Regions from separate parts of the Azohydromonas lata genome, predicted to be linked through region 3. Evidence: predicted binding sites of a transcription regulator. Region 3 holds the regulator's gene; each other region holds the start of a gene.
The links. Region 3 encodes FNR, which switches genes on or off when oxygen is low (the NO sensors DNR and NnrR bind a similar motif). Its sites were predicted from a motif close to TTGATNNNNATCAA; they were not measured.

Region 1 (4,378 bases), on a different contig from region 3:
CACGCCCATGAGGCCCAGCACGTAAGGCGGGATGAAGGCCACCCAGAAGCCGATGGACCAGCACCAGAACGAGACCTTGCCCCAGAACTGGTTGAGCTTGAAGCCGAAGGCCTTGGGGAACCAGTAGTTGATGCCGGCAAACACGGCGAACACCACGCCGCCGATGATCACGTTGTGGAAGTGCGCGATCAGGAACAGGCTGTTGTGCAGCACGAAGTCCGCCGGCGGCACGGCCAGCAGCACGCCCGTCATGCCGCCGATCACGAAGGTGATCATGAAGGCCACCGTCCACATCATCGGCAGCTCGAAGGTGATGCGCCCGCGGTACATCGTGAACAGCCAGTTGAAAATCTTGGCCCCTGTCGGGATCGAGATGATCATCGTGGTGATGCCGAAGAACGAGTTGACGCTGGCGCCCGACCCCATGGTGAAGAAGTGGTGCAACCACACCAGGTAGGACAGCACCGTGATCACCACGGTGGCGTACACCATGGAGGCGTAGCCGAAGAGCTTCTTGCGGCAGAACGTGGCCGTGACTTCGGAGAAGATGCCGAAGGCCGGCAGCACCAGGATGTAGACCTCGGGGTGGCCCCAGATCCAGATCAGGTTCACGTACATCATGGGGTTGCCGCCCAGATCGTTCGTGAAGAAGTTGGTGCCCACGTAACGGTCCAAGGTCAGCAGCGCCAGCGTCGCGGTCAGCACGGGGAAGGAGACCACGATGAGGACGTTGGTGCACAGCGACGTCCAGGTGAAGATAGGCATCTTCATCAGCGTCATGCCCGGCGCGCGCATCTTGACGATGGTGGCGATCAGGTTGATGCCCGATAGCGTGGTCCCCACGCCGGCCACCTGCAAGGCCCAGAGGTAGTAGTCCACCCCCACGCCCGGACTGGCATCGATGCCCGACAGCGGCGGGAAGGCCAGCCAGCCGGTGCGGGCGAATTCGCCCACGAACAGCGAGGCCATGATCAGGCCCGCGCCGCCGGCGGTCATCCAGAAGCTGAAGTTGTTCAGGAAGGGGAAGGCCACGTCGCGCGCGCCGATCTGCAGCGGCACCACGTAGTTCATGAACCCGGTGACGAAGGGCATCGCCACGAAGAAGATCATGATCACGCCGTGCGCCGTGAACACCTGGTCGTAGTGGTGCGGCGGCAGGTAGCCCATGCTGTCGCCGAAGGACATGGCCTGGTGCGTGCGCATCATCAGGGCGTCGGCAAAGCCGCGAAGCAGCATCACCACGCCCAGGATCATGTACATGATGCCGATCTTCTTGTGGTCGATGCTGGTGACCCAGTCACGCCACAGCGGGCCCCACAGGCGGTATTTCGTCATCGCCAGCATGACCACCAGGCCGCCGAGGACGACGGCGGCAAAGGTGGCCAGCAGGATGGGTTCGTGCAGGGGAATGTCATCCCAGCCCAGGCGGCCGAGCAGCAGCCCGGCCTCTTCTCTTGGATCAGCAGTCATCTGGGGTCTTCCTGAAAAAGCGGGAAGCTTCGTCGCGTCTTGTGGTCTTGAGGGAGCGCTGCTTCAGGGCTGCGCGGTGGCGATGTAGCGCAGCGGATCGGCTTGGCCGTAGAGGTTGGTGGCGGTGCACAGGGAGGCCACGGCGGTGCGCTCGCCATCGCGCCAGGAGCGCTGCGTGACGCCGGCGATGCCGCCCTTGCCGCCGCCGCCGGCAGCGTCGATGGCCATCATCTGGTGCATGCACATCTTGGCGCTGTCCACGCAGCGGCCCACCACGGCGTCGAAGAGCTTGGCCTCGACCTGGCCGAAGCGGCGCACGGGCTCGCGCTCGCTGGGCTGCTCCAGCTTCAGGTAGGTCTCGCGGTTGAGCACCTGGCCCTTGCCTTCGCTGCGGTTGCGCTCGACCCAGGCGTTGAAGTCGGCGTCCGACAGGCCGTGGAACTTGAAGCGCATATAAGAGAAGCCGTCGCCGCTGTAGTTGGCCGACAGGCCCTGGTACTCGCCGGGCTGGTTGATCACGGCGTGGAGCTGGCTCTCCATGCCGGGCATGGCGTAGATCATTCCCGCCAGCGCCGGCACGTAGAAGGTGTTCATCACCGTGGAGGAGCTGATGTGGAAGCGAATGGGCCGGTCCACCGGGGCGGCCAGCTCATTGACCGTGGCCACGCCCTGCTCGGGGTAGATGAAGAGCCACTTCCAGTCCAGCGCCACGACCTGCACCACCAGCGGCTTGTGGTCCGCGGGCAGCGGGCGCTGCGCGTCGATGCGCTCCAGCGGGCGGAAGGGATCGAGCTTGTGGGTGCTGATCCAGGTCACCGCGCCCAGCGCGATGATGATGAGCAGCGGCGCGCCCCAGATCACCAGTTCCAGCCGCGTGGAGTGGTCCCAGTCGGGCGTATACGCCGCCTGGGCCTTGGCGCGGTAGCGCCAGGCGAACAGCAGCGTCAGCGCGATCACCGGGACGATGATCAGCAGCATCAGGTAGGTCGCCGTGCGGACAAGGTCCGCCTGCTGCGAGGCGATGTCGCCGGAGGGGTGCAACACCACCATGTTGCAGCCGCCCAGCATCAGGGCTAACAGCGAGAGCGCGGCAAGCCGCGGGGTGGTACGGTGAGGGAGCTTGGTGGTCATCGAGAACTTCCAGGCGGGCGCCGGGGAGGCTTTTGCGCAACGCGCGGGAATGTAGCCTGCTTGATGTGGGTCAACGATTGGACATATTGTCCCAGCACGGTCACTCATCTTTGCGCCATGACACATACCGCAGCCCCATCCATGAACCCGCTTTTGCGGCCGCAGCAACCGCCGATCCCGCCTCAGGGCTTCAGCGGCAAACCCGGGAATGCGACACCGGACCACACCGGCGTGGCGCCAGGCGACATCGCCGTCGGGGTGGTGGTTGGGCGGGCGTCGGAATATTTCGACTTCTTCGTCTTTGGCCTGGCGTGCGTGCTGGCCTTCCCGGCCGTGTACTTTCCGTTCGCCGAGAACCGCCTGGTCGGTACGCTTTACGGGTTCACGGTGTTCGCCCTGGCCTTCTTGGTGCGGCCGCTGGGCACGCTGCTGGGCATGGCCATACAGCGGCGCTTTGGCCGCAGCTACAAGCTGGGCGCGGCCATGCTGCTGCTGGGCACGGCCACGGCGGGCATCGCCTTCCTGCCGGACTTCCAGCGCCTGGGCATGTCAGCCGTGATCCTGCTGGCGGTGTTCCGCGTGATGCAGGGCATCGCGCTGGGCGCGACCTGGGACGGCCTGCCCTCGCTGCTGGCCATCAACGCGCCTGAGAACCGCCGCGGCTGGTACGCGATGCTTGGGCAGTTGGGCGCGCCGCTGGGCTTTCTCATCGCCGCGAGCCTCTTTGCCTTTCTGTGGAACAACCTCTCGACGCAGGACTTCGTGGAATGGGGCTGGCGCTTCCCCTTCTACGTGGCCTTCGCGATCAACGTGGTGGCCACGTTCGCGCGGCTGCGTCTGGTGGTGACGCACGAGTACGAGAGCGCGCTGCAGGCGCATGAGTTGGAGCCTTGCCGCGTGCGCGACCTGGCCAGCAGCGGCCAGGGCCAGGGCGCCAACATCTTCATCGGCGCCTTCGCGGCGCTGGCAAGCTTCGCCCTCTTCCACATCGTCACGGTGTTCCCGCTGTCGTGGATCATGCTGCGCACGCAGGAGTCCATTGGTAACTTCCTGGAGGTGCAGATCGTCGGCGCGCTGCTGGCCGCCGCGGCCATGCCGGTGTCCGGCCTCATCGCCAACCGCATCGGTCGGCGCAGCACGCTGGGCACGCTGGCGGTGCTGATCGGTATCTTCGGCTTCGCCGCGCCCTTCCTGCTGGGCGGCGACGCCAAGGGCCAGGCTGCCTTCGTCCTCGTGGGCTTCGTCCTGCTGGGCCTGTCCTACGGCCAGTCGTCGGGGTCGGTGACCTCCAACTTCCTGCCCCAGTTCCGCTATACCGGCGCGGCGCTGACGGCCGACACCGCCTGGCTCATCGGCGCGGCCTTCGCTCCGCTGGTGGCACTGGGCCTGTCGGAGCGCTTCGGCCTGGGCGCGGTCAGCTTCTACCTGCTCTCCGGCACGATCTGCACGCTGCTGGCGCTGCGGCTGAACAAGACGCTGGCGGCAGCCAGGGACTGAAGCTCACTTGAGAAGTGTCCGGTTCGCCGGACGCCCAACCAAAACGACAAAGCGGCCGGTGCCTCCCAGCACCGGCCGCTTCGCTTTGGGGCTCGCAAAACGAGCCGCAGCCTCAACGCGGCTTTGTAAAACCGCCTTCGACCCAGGCCGAGGCGCTGGCCGAGTTCAACTTGAAGTCAGGCCGCACGCGCACGCTGGCGAGCTCCTCGCCGAAGGCGTCGCGCGCCGACAGCACGGCATAGGGCTCGTATTCGTCCGGGACGATCTCCAGCGCCACGGT
Region 2 (4,378 bases), on a different contig from region 3:
GTGCGCACGCGCAGCAGCATGGCGGCGGCGGCCTCGCGCACCTCCTCGGCCGTGTCCAGGTTGAGCACCACGCCGCCCACGTCGGACTTGTGCGAGATCTGCAGCGACAGGATTTTCAGGACCACCGGGAAGCCGATGCGCTGCGCCGCCTCGGCCGCCGCCTCCGGGTCCGGCGCCGTGCTGGTCGTGGCCGCCACCGGAATGCCGCAGGCCGTCAGCACCGCCTTGGCCTCGGGCTCCGTCAGCATCTCGCGCCCGGCGGCCAGCGCTTGGCGCACCAGGGCGCGGGCACGCGCCGTGTCCACGGCCGGCAGCGGGCACAGCGTGGTGGGCGCTTCCATGAGCTGCGCCTGGTTGCGCGCGTAGTCCACGCCCAGCGCGAAGGCACGCACGGCCTGCTCCGGCGTGTCGAAGCTGGGCAGCCCCGCGTCGTGGAAGGCCTGGCGCGCCTCGGCCACGCCCGCTTGGCCCATCCAGCAGCTCAGCAGCCGCGGCGGCATGCGCTTGAGCAGCGGCACCAGCGCGTGCGCGATCTCGGCGCTGGGGACGATGGCCGTGGGCGCGTGTATGAACAGCACCGCCGGCTGAGCCGGGTCCGCGGCCAGCGCCTCCAGCGTGGCCACGTAGCGCTCCACGGGCGCGTCGCCGATCAGGTCCACCGGGTTGCCGTGCGACCAGTTGGCGGGCAGGTGTTCATCGAGCCGCGCCATCGTCTGGCCGGCCAGGGTGCAGAGCTTGACGCCCGCGTCAGCCGCGGCGTCGGCCGCCATCACGCCGGCGCCGCCGCCGTTGGTGACGATGACGAGCTCCTCGCCGCGCCGCCCGCGAAAGCGCGAGAGCGTCTCCGCGGCGATGAACAGCTCCTGCAGCGTGCTCACCCGCAGCATGCCGGCGCGGGCGATGGCCGCGTCGAACACCAGGTCCGAGCCCGCGAGCGCCCCCGTGTGCGAGGCCGCGGCCGCCTGCCCCGCGCTGGAGCGCCCGGCTTTCACCACGATCACCGGCTTGTTGCGCGCCGCCGCGCGCGCGGCGGACATGAACTTGCGCGGCGCGCTCACCGATTCGATGTAGAGCAGGATGGCGCGCGTGTGGGGGTCGCTGGCCAGGAAGTCCAGCATGTCGCCGAAGTCCACGTCCGCGCCTTCGCCCAGCGAGACGAAGTGCGAGAAGCCGATGCCGTTGGCCCGCGACCAGTCCAGCATGGCCGTCATCAGCGCGCCGGACTGCGACACCAGCGCCAGCTCGCCAGGCAGCGCGTCCACGTGCGCGAAGCTGGCGTTCAGGCCCAGCCGCGGCGTCAGCAGTCCAATGCAGTTGGGCCCCAGGATGCGCATGAGGTAGGGCCGCGCGGCGTCCAGCATGTCCTGACGCTGCGCCGCGCTGAGCCCGGCCGTCATCACCACTGCGGCGCGCGTGCCCGCGCGGCCGAGCTCGCTGATCAGCTTGGGCACGGTGGCCGGCGGCGTGCAGATGACGGCCAGGTCCGGCGGCTGCGGCAGCTCGGCCACGTGCGCCACCGCGCGCTGGCCGTCGAGCTCGCGCCGGCGCAGGTTCACGGCGTACACCGGCCCCTCGAAGCGGCCGGCGCGCAGGTTGCGCCACACCGTGGCGCCGACGCTGCGCGGCCGGTCGGACGCACCGATCACGGCCACCGAGGCCGGCTCGAACAGAAAGTCCAGGTTGCGGATACTCATGGGTTTTTATGTTGGGTCGGCGGGCGTGAAGGTTCCCTTGGCCAGCGTGCCCGGTCGCCACTGCCGTGGCGCTTGAGCCAGATCAACGCCCCCGGCTTTGAGGGCTTGGCGCTTCGGGTCTAAAGTGACCTGGGGGCCGTGCGTGCCAAGGCGCGGCCGGCCCGCCGACAACGAAGGAAAGGAGACGGTCGATGAAAATCCTGCTGCCCGTGGACGGCTCGGCCCTGGCATTGGACGCCGTGCAGCACGCGCTGCGCCTGGCGCGTGAAGGTCTGCGTGCCAGCTTCGTGCTGGCCAACGTGCAGGAGCCCACGACCCTCTACGAAATGATGACGGTGCACGACGCCGAGGCCCTGCGCCGCATGGCCGAGGGCGCCGCCGCCCACGCGCTGGAGCCGGCGCAAGCGCTGCTGCAGAACGCGGGCGTGGAGTACGAGGTGGTGGTGGGCCATGGCGACGCGGCGCACACGCTGCTGGACCTGGCCGAGGAGCAGCAGTGCGAGGCCATCGTGATGAGCGCGCGCGGCGTAGGCGGCTTCGCCGCCACGCTGGGCTCGGTCTCGCGCACCGTGCTGCACGACGGCACGCTGCCCGTGACCATCGTCCGCCACGCCGAACCCGAAGCTGTTGAAGGAGACGACTTGCAAGACGACCTGGAGGCCGCCGGTGGCTGATTCCGCAATGGGTGGCGGCGCGCCGATGTTCGACCTGCTGCGCGCCGGCGCCACCGCCTGGGACGTGGTCAGCGGCTCGCGCGCCGATGCCGCCATGCTGGCGCAGCGCCAGCGCCAGCACCTGGCCGAGCTGCTGCGTTCGGCCCAAGCGCATTCCCCCTGGTACGCCAGCCAGTTGCCCGCCGACGCGGCGCGGCTGCCGCTCACGGCGCTGCCCGTCCAGCGCCGCCGCGAGCTGATGCGCCACTTCAACGACTGGGTCTGCGACCGCCAGGTGCGCCGCGCCGACGTGGACGCCTTCGTCCACGACGCCGGCCGCATGGCCCAGCCCTTCATGGGCCGCTACACCATCTGGGAAAGCTCGGGCACCAGCGGCGAGCCCGGCATCTTTTTGCAGGACGCCTCCGCCATGGCCGTGTACGACTCGCTGGAGTCGCTGCGCTACGGCAACGCCTCGCCCTCCTGGACCTGGCCCATGCCGCTGGGCTTGGGCGAGCGCATCGCCTTCGTCGGCGCCACGGACGGCCACTTCGCCTCCTGCGTGAGCGTGCAGCGGCTGCGCCAGCGCCACCCCTGGATGACGCCCAACCTGCAGGTCTTCTCCATCCTGCAGCCGGTGGACACGCTGGTGCGCGCGCTCAACGAATGGCGGCCCAGCATCATCGCCACCTATCCCACCGCCGCGGCGCTGCTGGCCGAGCAGGCGCAGACCGGCGCGCTGCGCATCGCCCCGCGCGAGATCTGGACCGGCGGCGAGACCCTGGAGCCCGCGCTGCGCCGCCACGTGCAGCAGGTGTTCGACTGCCGCATGCGCAACAGCTACGGCGCCTCGGAGTTCCTGGCCATGGGCTGGGAGTGCGAGCACGGCGCCATGCACCTCAACAGCGACTGGGTGATTCTGGAGCCCGTGGACGACGACTACCGGCCCGTGCCGCCGGGCCAGCAATCCACCCGCGTGCTGCTGACCAACCTGGCCAACAAGGTGCAGCCGCTCATCCGCTACGAGCTGGAAGACCAGATCACCTTCAGCCCGCACCCCTGTGCCTGCGGCAGCGCGCTGCCCGTGATCCACATCGACGGCCGCGGCGACGACCTGCTGCGCATGGACGCCCGCACCGGCGGCACCGTGCTGCTGCTGCCGCTGGCGCTGTCCACGGTGATGGAGGAGCACGCCCGCGTCTACGACTTCCAGCTTCGCCAGTGCGACGGCCGCACCCTGGCGCTGCGCCTGGGCCAGCCCACGCACGAGGCCGCCGACGCGCTGCGCCGCTGCCGCCAGGCGCTCCAGCAGTTCGGCGAGGCCCAGGGCCTGGCGCCCATCAAGCTGCTGGACGAAACCACGCTGCCCATGGTGCGCAGCCGCAGCGGCAAGCTGCGCCGCGTGCTGGCCTGCGAGGCGGGCTGAAAAAGCCCGACTAGCGGCGGGTCAGGGAAGGCTGAGGGCCCGGCGGCCGGCTGGAGGCCTGGTTGAGCGGGCGGCCGGGTCAGCTTGGCTGCTTCGCCTGGGCGTAGGGCTGCCAGCCGTCCTCGGGTTGCGCCAGCCGGTCGGCCACCACGGCCCAGACCTGCGGATGCCACACCAGGCCCACGTGGCTGGCCTGTACCTCCACGTTTTCCGCGTTCGGCCCGGGGGCCTCGCAGCAGGCCTGCCAGGCCACCACACCGTCGCTGCGGCTGTAAATGGACGTCGTGGGCACGGGCGGTGTCAGGGCCAGGCGGGCCAGCAGCGCGGCGTCCAGGGCCGGCATGCGGCCACTGAGCATCTGCAGCAGCACGCCGACGTTGGTGTGCTCGCAGCGGCCCGCGAAGGGCGTGCCCAGCGTGATCACCTGGCGGACGAGCTCGGGGCGGCGCCGCGCGATCTCGCGTGCGTAGATGCCGCCCAAGCTCCAGCCGATGAGGCTGACGCGCCGGCCCCGTTGCGCCACCGTGGCGGCCACGCCCTCGGTGAGCAGGTCCAGCCAGCCCTCCATGTCGCCGCGCGGGCCGGTGTTGCAGCCGCGGCCCCAG
Region 3 (4,378 bases):
CATGACCGGAGAAAAAAACAGGCGCGGGTACTGCGGGGAGCTCGAAGCGAAGCCTTAAATGATCCGGGAAAAGCGCTCGCGCGTCTTATCGGCACGCAAATGCCGGTCGAACACCATGGCCACGCCGCGGACGAAGTACCAGCCGCGCGGCGTCACCTGGATGGCGTCGGACTCCAGCTCTGCCAGGCCCATCTCCACCAGCGGCTTGAGCGACTCCAGCTCCGCGGCGAAGTACTCGCGCATGTTCACCAGGTGCGCCAGCTCGATGGACTCGAACTCCACGCGGCCCTGGCACATCAGCGCCATGATGACCGCCCGGCGCACGAGGTCATCGCGCGTGAGCGCCAGGCCACGGACGATGGGGAAATGCCCCTGGCGCACGGCGTCGTAATACTCCGGCAGCGTCTTGGCGTTCTGGCTGTACGTGGCGCCCATGCGGCCAATAGAGGACACGCCCAGGCCTATGAGGTCACAGTCCGGCTGCGTGCTGTAGCCCTGGAAGTTGCGGTGCAGCCGTCCCTGGCGCTTGGCCGCAGCCAGGGTGTCGCCGGGCAGCGCGAAGTGGTCCATGCCGATGTAGGTGTAGCCAAAACCCAGGAAGCCCTGGATGGCGCCACCGAGCATCTGCACGCGGTCGCCCGGCGGCGGCAGTTGCTCGGGGTCTATGCGGCGCTGCGGCTTGAAGCGCTGGGGCAGGTGCGCGTAGGCATACAGCGCGATGCGGTCCGGCCGCAGCTCGCCCACCAGCTCCACCGTGCGGGCGAAGGACGCGGGCGTTTGCTTGGGCAGTCCGTAGATCAGGTCCACGTTCAGCGACTCGAAGCCCAGTGCGCGGGCGCTGACCACCAGCTCGTGCACGCTCTCGAAAGACTGCACCCGGTGCACGGCCTTCTGCACCTCGGGATCGAAGTCCTGCACGCCGAAGCTCAGGCGGTTGAAGCCCATGCGGGCCAGGTTCTGCAGCCGCTCGGTGGTGACCGTGCGCGGATCCACCTCGATGGAGATCTCCGCACCCGGCGCAATGCGGAAGGCCGAACGCATGGCCGCCATCAGGCGCTCGATCTCGGCGTCGGACAGGAAGGTCGGCGAGCCGCCGCCGAAATGCAGCTGCGACACCGACTGGCCCTTGCCCAGCACCGCCACGTGCAGGCCGATCTCGGCTTCCAGAGCCTGGATGTACTCCTCGGCCCGCTCGTGATGCTTGGTAATGACCTTGTTGCAGGCGCAGTAGTAGCAGACCGACTCGCAGAACGGGATATGGACGTAAAGGGACAGCGGGGGCGTGCCGCCCACCGTGGCGCCTTGTGCGCGTTGCTCCAGGGCCTGTGCGTACTCCACCGGTCCAAACGCCTCGACGAAGCGGTCCGCGGTTGGATAGGAGGTGTAGCGAGGCCCCGGCACGTCCAGTCGCTGGAGCAAGCTTTCGGTCAGGATGGGCCCGGGGGCGGATGTATCGCGTAGCATGGCGACACTTTGCCAAACCCGGGACACAAGAGCTTGATGTGCCTCAAGTCGGCAAGTTGAGGCGCCGCCAAGAATGGCGCCAGTGATTGAGGCATATCATGTTGAAGACCGCTGACTCTCCTGAAGAAACCTGCGCCCAGGCGGCCGGATGTGCCGCCACGGCATCGCGATGCAACATGAACAGCACTCTGCCGCCCATTCGCTCTGAACCTTTCAAGGTCGCCTGCTCCAGTTGCAACCTGCGTGAGCTGTGCCTGCCGGTGGGCCTGTCGCGCACGGACCTGGAGCAGCTGGACACCATGGTGGCCACGCGGCGCTCGGTGGTGCGCGGTGACACGCTGTTCCGCGCCGGCGACGTCTTCCAGTCGCTCTACGCGGTGCGCACGGGCTTCTTCAAAACCTGCGTCTCGGCTGAGGATGGCCGCGATCAGGTCACGGGCTTCCAAATGGCCGGCGAGTTGCTGGGCCTGGATGGCATCGGCAGCGACCGCCACACGGTGGACGCCGTGGCGCTGGAAGATTCCCAGGTCTGCGTCATCCACTACGGCCAGCTCGAAGAGCTCTCGCGCGAGTTCTCTGACCTGCAGCGCCAGCTTCACAAGATCATGAGCCGTGAAATAGTTCGCGATCATGGCGTCATGCTGCTGTTGGGCAGCATGCGCGCCGAAGAGCGCCTGGCGGCCTTTCTGCTGAACCTCACGCAGCGCCTTCAGGCACGCGGTTTCTCAGCCTCCTCGCTCATCCTGCGCATGACGCGCGAGGAAATCGGCAGCTACCTGGGCCTGAAGCTGGAAACGGTGAGCCGCACCTTCTCCAAGTTCCAGGAAGAAGGCCTGCTCGAAGTGAAGCAGCGCCAGATTCGCATCGTGAACCAGGACGGCCTGCAAAAGCTGGTCAACGGCGCCGCCTGCTGACGGCCCGCCCTACGGCTTCAAATAAAAATGGCGCCCGCGGGCGCCATTTTTGTTGCCGTCTTCGGCCGTGGAAACGGTCTTTCAGTGGCCATGGACGCCGTGCATGTGGCCGGCGTCGATCGCGTTGGGCGGGGTACCCAGCCAGTGGCCCAGGGCGCCGGCCGCGGCGATCACGGCCCAGAACAGGAAGAAGGCCAGCGAGTACACGCCGGTAGGCGTGAGCTCGGCCGGTATGGCACCGGCACCGAGCAGGTCGTGCGGATCCACCAGCGCGAACACCAGCATCTCCAGCACCGCGGCCATCAGGAACGAAGGCCAGGCCACCAGCATCACCGCTTGGGCACGAGGGGTTGTCGTCATGTCGATCACCTCCTGGCGGCCATTCTTGCGCGCGGCCGCCCTGCCCCGTCCTAGCGTTGACCCGGAGCTAGCGTTGAGCCGAAGAGGCTCCGACTGCGGCGGCTTCGGCAGCTGCCTTGTTGCGCGCCTCTATGGCGGGGCGCATGTCGCCTGAGGAATCTTCCGCGGGCTGCTGCGACTGCGGCGCCGCGCCGGAGCCTATGACCACGTCCGCTCCACGGATGGCGATGACGGCGGTGACGAGGGCCGCCACCACCACGGCCAACGGGCCACCCACCACCAGCCACATCATGCGCACGCGCCACCACGGCACGCGCTGGCCATTGCCGGCCTGTTTGTCGGTCTTGCGGTCCATCAGGGAATACTGCCTCGGTTCACGGGCACCGCGCCGGCCGGAGGGCCGACACGGCACGACGAACGTGGAAATGAAAACAGAGGGAGCACGGCGCGGGCCCGAGCCGTCAAGCCGCCCCAGGCCCATGCCGCCGCCCCCAAAAGACATCGCGCGCCAGAGCCGAAACCGGCTTGGCGCGCGCTTTTTCCTTTGGTTTGGCGGGGTGGCCGCTTATGCGGACATGAGCCCCCCGCCAAACACCGCTGGCGATTACTGCGCCGGCGTGGCGGCGCCGCCCTTGTTGGACAGGCTCCACACATAGGCAGCCAGCACGTGGATCTGCTCGGGGTTCAGGCGCGAAGCATGGGCCGGCATGACGTTGGTCTTGCCGTTGTTGACCATGTTCATGATCGCCTGCTCGCCCCAGCCGTGCAGCCAGACCTTGTCGGTCAGGTTGGGAGCGCCCATGGCCTGGTTGCCCTTGCCGTCGGCGCCGTGGCAGGCCGCGCACACGGTGGTGAACTTCTCCTTGCCCAGTTGGGCGTAGACCGCGTTATGCGGGCTGCCGGAGAGGCTCAGCACGTAGTTGGCAACGTTGCGCACGTTCTCGCCACCGCCGATGGCTTCGGCCATCGGGGGCATCATGCCCTGGCGGCCACCGGTGATGGTCTGCTTGATGGTGTCGTGCGAGCCGCCATACAGCCAGTCGGTGTCGGTCAGGTTGGGGAAGCCCTTGCCGCCGCGGGCATCCGAGCCGTGGCAACCGGCGCAGGTGTTGACGAACAGGCGCTCGCCGATGCCCATGGCCGCCGGGTCCTGAGCAAGCTGCTCGGCCGTCATGGTCACGTACTTGGCGTAGACCGGCGCCATGGCGGCGCGGGCCTTCTCCTGCTCGGCCTCGTACTGGCCACGGCTGGACCAGTTGAAGGCGCCCTGGCTGGAACCCAGGCCCGGATACAGGGCCAGGTACACCGCGGCGAAGATCACCGTGATGATGAACAGCCACAGCCACCAGCGCGGCAGCGGGTTGTTCAGTTCGCGCAGGTCCTCGTCCCAGATATGGCCGGTCGTGTTGTCGGCAGCCATGGGCTTGGTTTTGCTGGCCACCATCAGGACGAACAGGCAGAACGCCAGGCCGCCCACCACAATGGCGATCACGTACCAGGACCAGCCACTGTTGAAGAAATCACTCATTACTTACTCCCTTGGAAGCGGGCCGCGGCCGCAGCGACGGGCTCGTCATCCTCATCAATGAAGGGCAGTTGTGCCGCCGCGTCATGTTGGGAAAGCTGACGCTTGCTCCAGG

Region 1: cyoA (ubiquinol oxidase subunit II) is a predicted target of FNR. The motif match lies at 2,662-2,675, and genes of this name have one in related genera.
Region 2: SM757_RS27905 (universal stress protein) is a predicted target of FNR. The motif match lies at 1,767-1,780, and genes of this name have one in related genera.

Annotation. Positions count from the first base shown of each region.
Region 1 covers NZ_JAXOJX010000064.1:25,311-29,688, forward strand. Annotated here, with positions in the region: gene cyoB (cytochrome o ubiquinol oxidase subunit I) at 1-1,470, opposite strand, end outside; gene cyoA (ubiquinol oxidase subunit II) at 1,534-2,601, opposite strand; gene SM757_RS27275 (MFS transporter) at 2,743-4,098, shown strand; gene SM757_RS27280 (hypothetical protein) at 4,211-4,378, opposite strand, start outside.
Region 2 covers NZ_JAXOJX010000068.1:21,548-25,925, forward strand. Annotated here, with positions in the region: gene SM757_RS27900 (bifunctional acetate--CoA ligase family protein/GNAT family N-acetyltransferase) at 1-1,694, opposite strand, end outside; gene SM757_RS27905 (universal stress protein) at 1,886-2,368, shown strand; gene SM757_RS27910 (AMP-binding protein) at 2,361-3,773, shown strand; gene SM757_RS27915 (esterase/lipase family protein) at 3,853-4,378, opposite strand, start outside.
Region 3 covers NZ_JAXOJX010000056.1:35,111-39,488, reverse strand. Annotated here, with positions in the region: gene hemN (oxygen-independent coproporphyrinogen III oxidase) at 55-1,464, opposite strand; gene fnr (fumarate/nitrate reduction transcriptional regulator Fnr) at 1,641-2,378, shown strand; gene SM757_RS26005 (hypothetical protein) at 2,460-2,738, opposite strand; gene SM757_RS26000 (hypothetical protein) at 2,806-3,093, opposite strand; gene ccoP (cytochrome-c oxidase, cbb3-type subunit III) at 3,343-4,266, opposite strand; gene SM757_RS25990 (cbb3-type cytochrome oxidase subunit 3) at 4,266-4,378, opposite strand, start outside.